2 regions of the Micromonospora sp. NPDC050397 genome follow, and region 1 is predicted to be linked to the other one. Evidence: riboswitches for the same ligand, from Rfam matches in the RefSeq annotation. Region 1 holds a riboswitch; the other holds the start of a gene.

Region 1 (5,161 bases):
ACGCGGTCCGCCGCTACCGCCCCGACGGCACCCTGGAGCGCGAACTGCGCCTGCCGGTAGCCCAACCGACCAGCGTCTGCCTCGGCGGCCCAGACCTGCGTCGCCTCTTCATAACCAGCGCGCACCACGCCCTGCATCCCCGAGGCCCGCTGGACGGTGCCCTCCTGGCGGTGGACGTCGAGATCACCGGTATCCCGGCACAATCTGTTGCTCATGAAGTTGGCGCGAAAATCGAGCACTGATTCCGCGCCAACGTCCGTGAGCGGCATGCCAGCAGGTTTGTCGGGTTCAGGCCGGCAGGATTCGCGGGTTCAGATCAGTTCAAGGACGACAGGAGTGACTGCCGCGACGAAGGAGGCGACTGCCAAGAGAAGGCGTCCGACGGCCTCGATGTACGAGACGGCTCGTGGCGGATCGACTCCCCGCTGGTCCTGGCTAGCGGGAGCGCCGTTTGGTACGGTCATAGGAACTCCTTCAGTTGGGCTTCGTGAGGGCCGAATTGGAGTCAGTAGGACGGCATCCGTTGGCGCGGGTGCCGTCCGTTTCGTTAATTGCCCACTCGCTACGGTACGGATCGTGCGTCGGGGTTGGAAAGCATCTCCACGGAGTGAGTGTGGATGAATGCCGTATTCACCCCTGACCCGGTTTCCCGCATGGTGAAAACATGACCGGTTGCTGTTCCCTGGACCTTTCGGAGAGCGATCTGTCGAATACCGGCAATGCTGATTGGAACCTTTCTCTTGCCGGACAGGTCACGGCCCCTGGCCCCGAGATCCGATCCCAGGTGGGCTGCGAAAGCCCTGCCCGGAACGTCACTCCGGCAGGCCGCGGGGGTTCTCCCGAGGTGTGGCAAGCGGTGTCCTCGGCGGTGCGACGGCAGCGGGGGCCCGTCGTTGGGCGAGGGTGATCCCGGTCAGGACCAGGGCCATGCCGGCGAGCATCGGTAGGGTGACCGGCTCGGCCAGGACGAGCGCGCCGAGCACCACCGCGACCACCGGCAGGAGGTACGTGGTGGTGGAGGCGGCGGTCGACCCGAGATCGCCGATGAGTCGGTAGTTCAGCACGTACGCCAGTCCGGTGCCGACCGTGCCGAGGACGAGGAGACTGCCGACCGGCACCGCGCTCCAGTTCGGCGCGGTCAGCCCGCCGAAGGGCAGGGCGAGCGCGAGTACGGCGGCGCCGGCCGCCAGTTGGCAGGCGGACAGCATAATCGGCGGGATGTTCCGGCCGGTGAGGTAGCGACCCATGTAGACGTATCCGGCGCCGTAACTCGCGGAAGCGGCGAGGCAGGCGAGACCCGCCCAGCTCGCCACGTCGGTCGCCGACTCCCACGGTGTGAAGATCAGCACCGTCCCGGCGAAGCCGGCCGCGAGACCGCTCGCCCGTCCCAGGGTCACCCGCTGCTCGCCGCCGGCGAGCAGCGCGATCACCACCGTCCACAGTGGCGTGGTGGCGTTCAGTACGCCGGCGATGTTCGAGTCGATCGTCTGCTGCCCGATCCCGAACAGGGTGTACGGCACGACGTTGGCGAGCAGGGCCGCCACCACGAGGTGGAACCAGGTTCGGCTCCCGGACGGAACGGGCATTCTTCGCGCCAGTGCGATGGGTGCCAGCACCGCCGCTCCGAGCAGGAGCCGGACGATGGTGATCTGGACCGGGGTGAACCCCCGCAGCGCCAGCTTGATCCAGAGAAATCCGGAGCCCCAGATCAGTGCCAGCAGCAGCAACCGCCCCCAACTCCCGCGCCCCACCACGCACCCCCGCCCAAAATTGTTGACCATGAAGTTATCGCAGGGGTTCGTCCGCCATCCGTGCGACAACTTCATGATCGATCGGGTGAGGGGCGGGGCGCGGCGTGAGGGGCGGGGCGTGAGGGGCGGGGTGGGGGTGGCGTGAGGTGGTGCCGTCGTGGTGGTCACGTTGACGGGGGGCCGGTCGGTGGGACAGCATGGCCAGCACGAGCGGTGCGCGGAGGAACCCGGTGCGAGTCCGGGACGGTCCCGCCACTGTGACCGGGGAGTGACCTCTCACGTACGGGCCACGGCCGAACGGCCGGAAGGTCGGGGGGAAGCGTCGATCCGGGAGTCAGGAGACTCCGACCGCTCGCACCACCCAGCCAACGCGGGCGTGGACACCCGCGGAAGGGACATGAGCATGGCTTCTGCGCGCCTGAGTGGGCGATGACCCCGCCGTACCCGTTCTCCGCCGTTGTCGGCCTGCCCGACCTGCGACTGGCCCTGCTGCTCAACGCGGTCTCCCCGGCGATCGGCGGGGTGCTGGTACGCGGCGAGAAGGGCACCGCGAAGTCGACCATCGTACGGGCCCTCGCCGGGCTGCTTCCCGACGTCGACGTGGTACGTGGCTGCCGGTTCGCCTGCGACCCGGTCAATCCTGACGCGGCGTGCCCGGACGGCCCGCACGAGCCCGGCGCCGCCGCCGTACGCCGCCGCGCCACCCTGGTCGAGTTGCCGGTCGGCGCCACCGAGGACCGGGTGGTCGGCACCCTGGACCTGCAACGCGCGCTCGCCGACGGGGTGAAGGCGTTCGAGCCGGGCCTGCTCGCCGCCGCCCATCGCGGGGTGCTCTACGTCGACGAGGTCAACCTGCTCCCGGACCACCTGGTCGACCTGCTGCTCGACGCCGCCGCGATGGGACGCGCACACGTCGAGCGGGACGGGGTGTCGGTCAAGCACGCCGCCCGCTTCCTGCTGGTCGGCACGATGAACCCGGAGGAGGGGGAGCCCCGCCCGCAACTCGTGGACCGGTTCGGGCTGGTGGTGGCGGTGGCCGCCCCGCGCGACGCGGGCTCGCGGGCCGAGGTGGTACGCCGTCGGCTCGCGTACGAGACCGATCCGGTGGGGTTCGTGGCGCGCTGGGTGGAGGAGGACGCCGTACTCGCCGGGCGGATCGCCGTCGCCCGACTGCGGTTGCCCTCGGTCCGGCTGCCCGACGCCGAGTTGGACCGGATCGCCACGATCTGTCTCGCGTACGGGGTCGACGGGCTCCGCGCGGACATCGTGGTGGCCCGGACCGCCGTGGCACTCGCCGCCTGGCACGACCGGGACAGGGTCACCGCCGACGACGTGGCCGCCGCCGCGAGGCTGGCCCTGCCACACCGTCGGCGCCGGGACCCGCTGGACCCGCCCGGCACCGACCAGGAGAAGCTGGAGGAACTGCTCCGGCAGCACGGCGGCGACGCGGACCCGGAGCCCGAGCCGCCGGCCGGACCGGACGACGGCTCCGACGGCGGTCCCGGCGACAACCCACCCGGCGACAACCCGTCCGACCCGACGGACGGCCCTCCGGACGGCCCTCCGAACGGACCTCCGAACGGTCCCGGCGGCGGCCGTCCACCGGCCGGACCGGAGCAGGTCCCGGACCGCTCCGACACGCCGGACACCGCACCGCCACCCGGGTCCGGACCGAAGTCGACCGGCCCGGACCAGCAGGCATCGCCGGAGCAGCAACCCGAGCAGGCCGGCGCCGGCAACCAGCCGGCGGTCGCGGCGACCAGCCCGTACCGGACCAGGGCGCTGGCCGTACGCGGACGAGGCGCCGGGGCGCACGCCGGGCGCCGCTCCCCGGCGTACGCCCGGCGTGGCCGGGTGGTCGGCGCCCGGCTGCCGACCGGGCGGCTGACCAGCGTGCACCTGCCCGCCACCCTGCTCGCCGCGGCCCGTCGGGGTGCCCGCTCGGTCGCGGCCGGGGACCTGCGCGAGGCGGTGCACGTCGGCCGCGAGGCGAACCTGGTGCTGTTCGTGGTGGACGCCTCCGGCTCGATGGCGGCCCGCCGCCGGATGCGGGTGGTGAAGACCGCCGTCCTCTCCCTGCTCCGTGACGCCTACCAGCGGCGGGACAAGATCGGAATGATCACGTTCCGGGGCACCGGGGCGAGTACGGTGCTGGAGCCGACCGCCAGCCACGAGGTCGGCGTGCTCCGCCTCGCCGAGCTGCGCACCGGCGGCCGGACCCCGCTCGCCGCCGGGCTGCGCCAGGCCGCCCGGACCCTGGACAGCGAGCGTCGCCGCGACCCACGCCGCCGCCCGCTGCTGGTCGTGGTCACCGACGGGCGGGCGACCAGCGGCCCGGACCCGTTGACCGTGGTCCCGGCGCTGGCCGAGGTCGCCTCGGTGGTGGTCGACTGCGAGTCCGGGCCGATCCGGCTCGGCCTGGCCCGACGGCTGGCCACCGCGCTGGATGCCGACTGCGTCCCGCTGGACGCGCTGCACACTCTCCGAAAGGCGGCCTGACATGCCCCAGGGCAAGCCGGAACAGGTACCCGACGACGGTCTCACCACCCGCGAGCGGCGCCGGCAACCGGTCCTGGCCGTACACACCGGCCAGGGTAAGGGCAAGTCGACCGCCGCGTTCGGGATGGCGCTGCGCGCCTGGAGCGCCGGCTGGCCGATCGCGGTGTTCCAGTTCGTGAAGAGTCCGAAGTGGAAGGTCGGCGAGGAGACCGCGCTGCGCGCGCTCGGCGAGAGCGGCAAGGGCGGCAGCGTGGTCTGGCACAAGATGGGCGAGGGCTGGTCCTGGATCCAGCGTCCGGGCACCGAGCGCGACCACGCGGTCGAGGCCGCCGAGGGCTGGGCCCAGATCAAGCGGGACCTGGCCGCCGAGGCGTACCGGTTCTACGTGCTGGACGAGTTCACCTACCCGATCAAGTGGGGCTGGATCGACATCGCCGACGTGGTCGCCACGTTGCGTGATCGGCCCGGCAACCAGCACGTCGTGATCACCGGCCGGGACGCCCACCCCGACCTGGTCGACCTCGCCGACCTGGTCACCGAGATGACCAAGGTGAAGCACCCGATGGACGCCGGCCGCAAGGGCCAGCAGGGCATCGAGTGGTGAACGTACCCCGACTGGTCATCGCCGCACCCGCCTCCGGCCACGGCAAGACCACGGTCGCGACCGGCCTGCTCGCCGCGTTCGCCGACCGGGGCGTCCGGGTGGCCGGCTTCAAGGTCGGGCCGGACTACATCGACCCGGGTTACCACACGCTCGCCGCCGGCCGACCGGGACGCAACCTCGACCCGGTGATGGTCGGCGAGGAGCTGGTCGGGCCGCTCTTCGCGCACGGCGCGACCGGTGCCGACCTGGCCGTCGTCGAGGGCGTGATGGGCCTGTACGACGGGCGTGTCGGCGCCGGTGACTTCGG
Region 2 (5,161 bases), on a different contig from region 1:
CCAGCCGGGTCGAGCAGTTCGGCTCCGCCTCCACGGTGCCGTTCGAGATCACCCCACGGACCGGCACCGCCTGGCTGTACGGCCTCGTGCCGTCCAGCCACTCCGCCATCGAGGCCCAGTTCGGGCTCGCCTCCGGCAGTGTCTCCATCGCCGCCACGACCTTCTCCCGCGCGGTGACGCGGGCCGGGGTGAAGACGTACCGTCTGGCCGGGCAGCAGGACGGCGGGCGTCCGGCCCGTACCCGTAAGCCGGCCGGCGCGGCGCGCACCGGAACCGGCCCGGCCGCGCCGACCGTCGCGGACCAGCTCTCGGGATTCCTGTCCCGCCCACCCGTTCCCGACGGACTGGACGAGGACGAACTGCTGGGCTGGTCCGTCGACATCGTGCGGCTGGCCCGGCGCAACGGCTACCTGGCGAGCACGGCGGACGCGATCGCCGTCTTCGAGACCTCGATCCTGCTCGCCGGGATGCGTAACCGGGCCCGGCCCACCCCGTACGACTTCGCCGACGCGGCCGTGACCTGCATCGAGAAGGACGTGGTGCCGGGCCGGCGGGACGTACGCCGGCTCTGCGAGATCCTGATGGGCGGCGACCGGATCGGCCGGGTCGGGTACGACGCGCTGCCACCGCTGGCGCGCGACGTCTACGACCGGCTGGCCCCGCTCGGCCTCCCGCTGGAGCGCCGCACCGTGCAGCGGGCGCTGCTCGACCTCACCGCCCGGCCGGAACTGCGGCCCGCCTCGGACCTGCTCTGGGTGCTGCGTGCGCTGCTGCCCGAGCAGACCGTGCGGCCGGTGATGGGCGAGCGGCGGCTCGGTGGCGCGTCGATCCAGGAGAGCTGGGACCTGGCGATCGGCCGCGACCAGCGCGCGCTGATCGAGCTCGGCTACGAGGGCGTCACCGTCGAGCAGGTGCTGGAGCAGCGGCTGCGGCGCGGCGTGTGGGCCCCGCAGGCCACCGCGGCGATGGCGCTGCGGGCGGTCGAGGACTCACTGCTGTACCTGCGCAACCCTCGGTTCACCGACGAACTCGGCGCCCGCGCGGTGCAGTTGCTCAGCGGCGAACGTACGTCGGACGACGCGCCCGAGGTACTGACCCGGATTCGCCGGCTGCTCACCTACTACCGCTCCACCCCGGACGGTCTGCCCGCCTGGTGCGAGAACTTCGGCTCCACCGGGTACGCGCACTACTGCACCCTGCTGCCGACCGCGTTCGTGGCCGAGGAGACCGGGGTACGCCAGGTCGCGGCGATGCTCGGGTTCCTGTTCAGCATCGAGAGCCTGGCCCTGTCGCTCGGCTGCGACCGGGCCCAGTTGGAGATCGCGGTCGCCCAGTCCCATCCCGAGGCGCCGGCCAAGGTCGCCCTGCTCTGGGCGGCCCGCTTTCAACTGGGGTCGCTCTCCCTGGCCCAGTTGCGCGAACGGACCACCGGCCTGCTGGAGAACCCGCTGGTCATACCCACCTTCCCGCGGTACCTGATCGGCTTCGCCCAGGCGCTCGAACCCGTGCCGACCCTGGCGCCGTTTGTGGTGGAGGTGCTGTCGAAGGCGTTCGGACGGCTGCCCGACCCGGTGCTGCTGCCGTGGCTGCCGACCCTGATCACCACGCTGCGCGCGGAGGCCGGCGACCAGGTGCCCCGGCTCGTCCGCGAGGCGGGCCGGACCTTCCCGGCCGGGCTCGCGGCGCTCGACGCCTGGACGCCGCCCTGGTCCGGGGCGGGCACGGCGAGCGCCGGTCGCCCGGCGGCCGGGTCCGGCGCCGACGGTACGGGCTCCGCCGGGTCGGGCCCGGGCGACACCGGACCGGTGGCGCGACTGCTGGCCGGGCACCCGGAGTCCTGTGACGCGGTGGCCGGGCTGCTCGGTTGCGACGACGGCTGGCGGTCGTCCGCGGCTCCGGCCGCCACACCCTTCGGGACGGAGTTGCCGGAGCTGCTCGCGCGTTATCCGGAGACCGCCGTGGCACTCGCGGCGCGGCTCTGACCGTCGGGGGAGCAACCGTTCCGCCGGGCCGAGCCCGGCGGAACGGTTGTCGCCCGGCTGGTCAGTCCGGGGCGGGCGGTGGCTGGTCCGACGCGGTCGCCAGGTGCAGGGAGAGTTCCTGGACCAGGTCGTCCATGCTCTGCCCGCTCTGCGCCCGGACCAGGCCGAGAGCCAGCTCCGCGAGCAGGTAGAACCCGAGCGTCTTGGCCTGCTCGCTGGGAAACGCGGCGAGCAGTGCCTCGGCGCCGTCGAGGTCGCCCCGGTGCCGGGCCGCGACAACTCCGGCGGCCCGCTGCACGGCCTCGGCGGCGGCCGGGGTGGGGTGGTCCACCACGCTCAGATCTTGGGCTTGGTGGCGCGGGCGGCGTCGAACCGGCTGGTCACGTCGGTCCAGTTCACCAGGTTCCACAGCCGGTCCACGTAGTCCGGACGCACGTTGCGGTACTGCAGGTAGTACGCGTGCTCCCACGCGTCGAACACCAGCACCGGGGTCGAACCCTGACCAACGTTGCCGTGATGGTCGTAGACCTGCTCCACGATCAACCGCTGGCCCAGCGGCTCCCACGCCAGCACTCCCCAACCCGAACCCTGCACACCCTTTGTCGCCGCCGAGAGCTGACCGGCAAAACCTTCGAACGAGCCGAAGTGCTCGTCGATCGCCGCCGCCAACTCGCCCTCCGGGCGGTCGCCACCGTCCGGCGACAGGTTGTTCCAGAAGATCGAGTGCAGGACGTGACCGGAGAGGTTGAACGCGTACGTCTTCTCCAGCCCGACCAGGGTGTTGTAGTCGCCCTTCTCCCTCGCCTCGGCGAGCCGGTCGAGCCCGTCGTTGGCGCCCTTGACGTACGCCGCGTGGTGCTTGCTGTGGTGCAACTCCAGGATCTCCCCGGACATCGCCGGTTCGAGCGCGCCGTAGTCGTAGGGCATGTCGGGCAGGGTGTACACGGCCATCGGTACGTCCTCTCGCATAAGAATCGCTGTTGCCAACATAGTGCAACAAGGCTCGACCGTCAGGATCACCTTCTCCGACGCCAACACGCCGGCACGACATGTGGTGTTCAACAACCGGACCTCCCCCATATATAGTTCGTGACGCGACTGGTTCGGCCGGGCATCCACCCCGGCCGAGGCAAGAGGGAACCCGGCGCGAATCCGGGACTGCCCCGCAGCGGTAAGTGGGAACGACCGCCGTCACGAAGCACTGGGAGACAACCGGCCCGGCCGGAAGCCCTGGGAAGCGACGGCCAGTAGGGGGTCACGGCTGGTCCGTGGCCACGCCCACGAGTCCGAAGACCTGCCAGCCGCGCCGCGCCGGACAACCGCGCGCGGCGGTCCGAGACCGCGTGGGACGGTCGACGGCTGCGACGTACGCCAGGGCGTGCGTCTCCGCCCGCCTGCGCGCGTTCCGGACCTCGTCGACACGAGCACGAGGAGCGACAGGTGACGGTCACAGAGCTGGCTGCGGGCGAGCGGGCGACGGACGGCGACACGTCCGCACCGGGGCAGCGGCGTACCCAGATGCGGGTACGCAAGCGCAACGGCGCGTTCGAACCGGTCGACGTCAACAAGATCGTCCGGGCGGTGGAACGCTGGGCGGGCGACCTGGACGACATCGACCCGCTGCGGGTCGCGACCCGGACGATCAGCGGCCTCTACGACGGGGCGACAACGGCCGAACTGGACCGGTTGTCGATCCAGACCGCCGCCGAGATGATCGGCGAGGAGCCCCAGTACTCCCGACTCGCGGCCCGGCTCCTGGCCGGTTACGTCGACAAGGAGGTACGCGGGCAGGGCATCGCGTCGTTCAGCCAGGCGATCCGACTCGGCCACGAACTCGGACTGGTCGGCGACCAGACGGCGCGCTTTGTCGCCGTCAACGCCCGCAAGCTCGACGACGCCGTCGACCCCACGGCCGACCTGCGGTTCGAGTACTTCGGGCTGCGTACGGTGCACGACCGGTACCTGCTGCGGCACCCGACCAGCCGGCTGGTGGTGGAGACACCGCAGTACTGGCTGCTGCGGGTCGCCTGCGGCCTGTCCCACACCCCCGGCGAGGCGATCGGGTTCTACCGGCTGATGTCGACGCTCGCGTACCTGCCGAGTTCCCCGACGCTGTTCAACTCCGGCACCGCGCACACCCAGATGTCCTCCTGCTTCCTGGTCGACTCGCCCCGCGACGAACTCGACTCGATCTACGACCGGTACGCCCAGGTGGCGAAGCTGTCGAAGTTCGCCGGCGGGATCGGGATCGCGTGGTCCCGGGTGCGCTCGCGGGGTGCGTTGATCCGGGGCACCAACGGGTTGTCGAACGGTATCGTGCCGTGGCTGCGCACGCTGGACGCGAGCGTCGCCGCGGTCAATCAGGGCGGCCGGCGCAAGGGGGCGGCCTGCGTCTACCTGGAGCCGTGGCACCCGGACATCGAGGAGTTCCTCGAACTGCGGGACAACACCGGCGAGGACGCGCGGCGTACGCACAACCTGAACCTGGCGAACTGGATCCCGGACGAGTTCATGCGGCGGGTCGAGGCCGACGGCACGTGGTCGCTGTTCGACCCGGCCGAGGTGCCCGAGCTGCCCGACCTGTGGGGGGAGGACTTCGACGCCGCGTACCGGGCCGCCGAGACCGCCGGCCGGTTCGTGCGCCAGGTCAAGGCCCGCGACCTGTACGGGCGGATGATGCGCACCCTGGCCCAGACCGGTAACGGCTGGATGACCTTCAAGGACCCGTCGAACCGGCTGTGCAACCAGACCGCCGAGCCGGGCAACGTGGTGCACCTGTCGAACCTCTGCACCGAGATCGTGGAGGTCTCCAGCGACGGCGAGACGGCCGTCTGCAACCTCGGTTCGATCAACCTCGCCGCGCACGTGGCAGCCGACGGCATCGACTGGGAACGGCTGCGCGAGACGGTACGGACCGCCGTCCTCTTCCTCGACCGCGTGATCGACATCAACTACTACCCCAGCGTCGAGGCGGCGGCGAGCAACCCGCGCTGGCGGCCGATTGGCCTCGGCCTGATGGGCCTACAGGACGCGTTCTTCGCGCTGCGGCTGCCGTTCGACTCGGCGCCGGCCAGGGAACTGTCGACCAGGATCTCGGAGGAGATCTACCTGACCGCGCTGGAGAGCTCCGTCGAGCTGGCCCGACAGTTCGGCCCGCATCCGGCGTACCCGCAGACCCG

What was found. A riboswitch is a leader RNA that binds a small molecule or an ion and turns the genes downstream of it on or off. The one in region 1 is predicted to bind cobalamin.
Region 2: it holds a riboswitch for cobalamin, as region 1 does, so the genes downstream of both, ACI2K4_RS01065 (ribonucleoside-diphosphate reductase subunit alpha) here and ACI2K4_RS24225 (VWA domain-containing protein) in region 1, are expected to answer to the same signal.

What each region holds. Positions count from the first base shown of each region.
Region 1 is NZ_JBJDPS010000007.1:237,316-242,476, forward strand. It holds gene ACI2K4_RS24215 (SMP-30/gluconolactonase/LRE family protein) at 1-242, shown strand, start outside; gene ACI2K4_RS24220 (DMT family transporter) at 813-1,781, opposite strand; cobalamin riboswitch at 1,972-2,096, shown strand; gene ACI2K4_RS24225 (VWA domain-containing protein) at 2,181-4,250, shown strand; gene cobO (cob(I)yrinic acid a,c-diamide adenosyltransferase) at 4,252-4,854, shown strand; gene ACI2K4_RS24235 (cobyrinate a,c-diamide synthase) at 4,848-5,161, shown strand, end outside.
Region 2 is NZ_JBJDPS010000001.1:274,059-279,219, reverse strand. It holds gene ACI2K4_RS01080 (DUF5682 family protein) at 1-1,982, shown strand, start outside; gene ACI2K4_RS01075 (superoxide dismutase) at 2,044-2,316, opposite strand; gene ACI2K4_RS01070 (superoxide dismutase) at 2,319-2,933, opposite strand; cobalamin riboswitch at 3,065-3,299, shown strand; gene ACI2K4_RS01065 (ribonucleoside-diphosphate reductase subunit alpha) at 3,438-5,161, shown strand, end outside.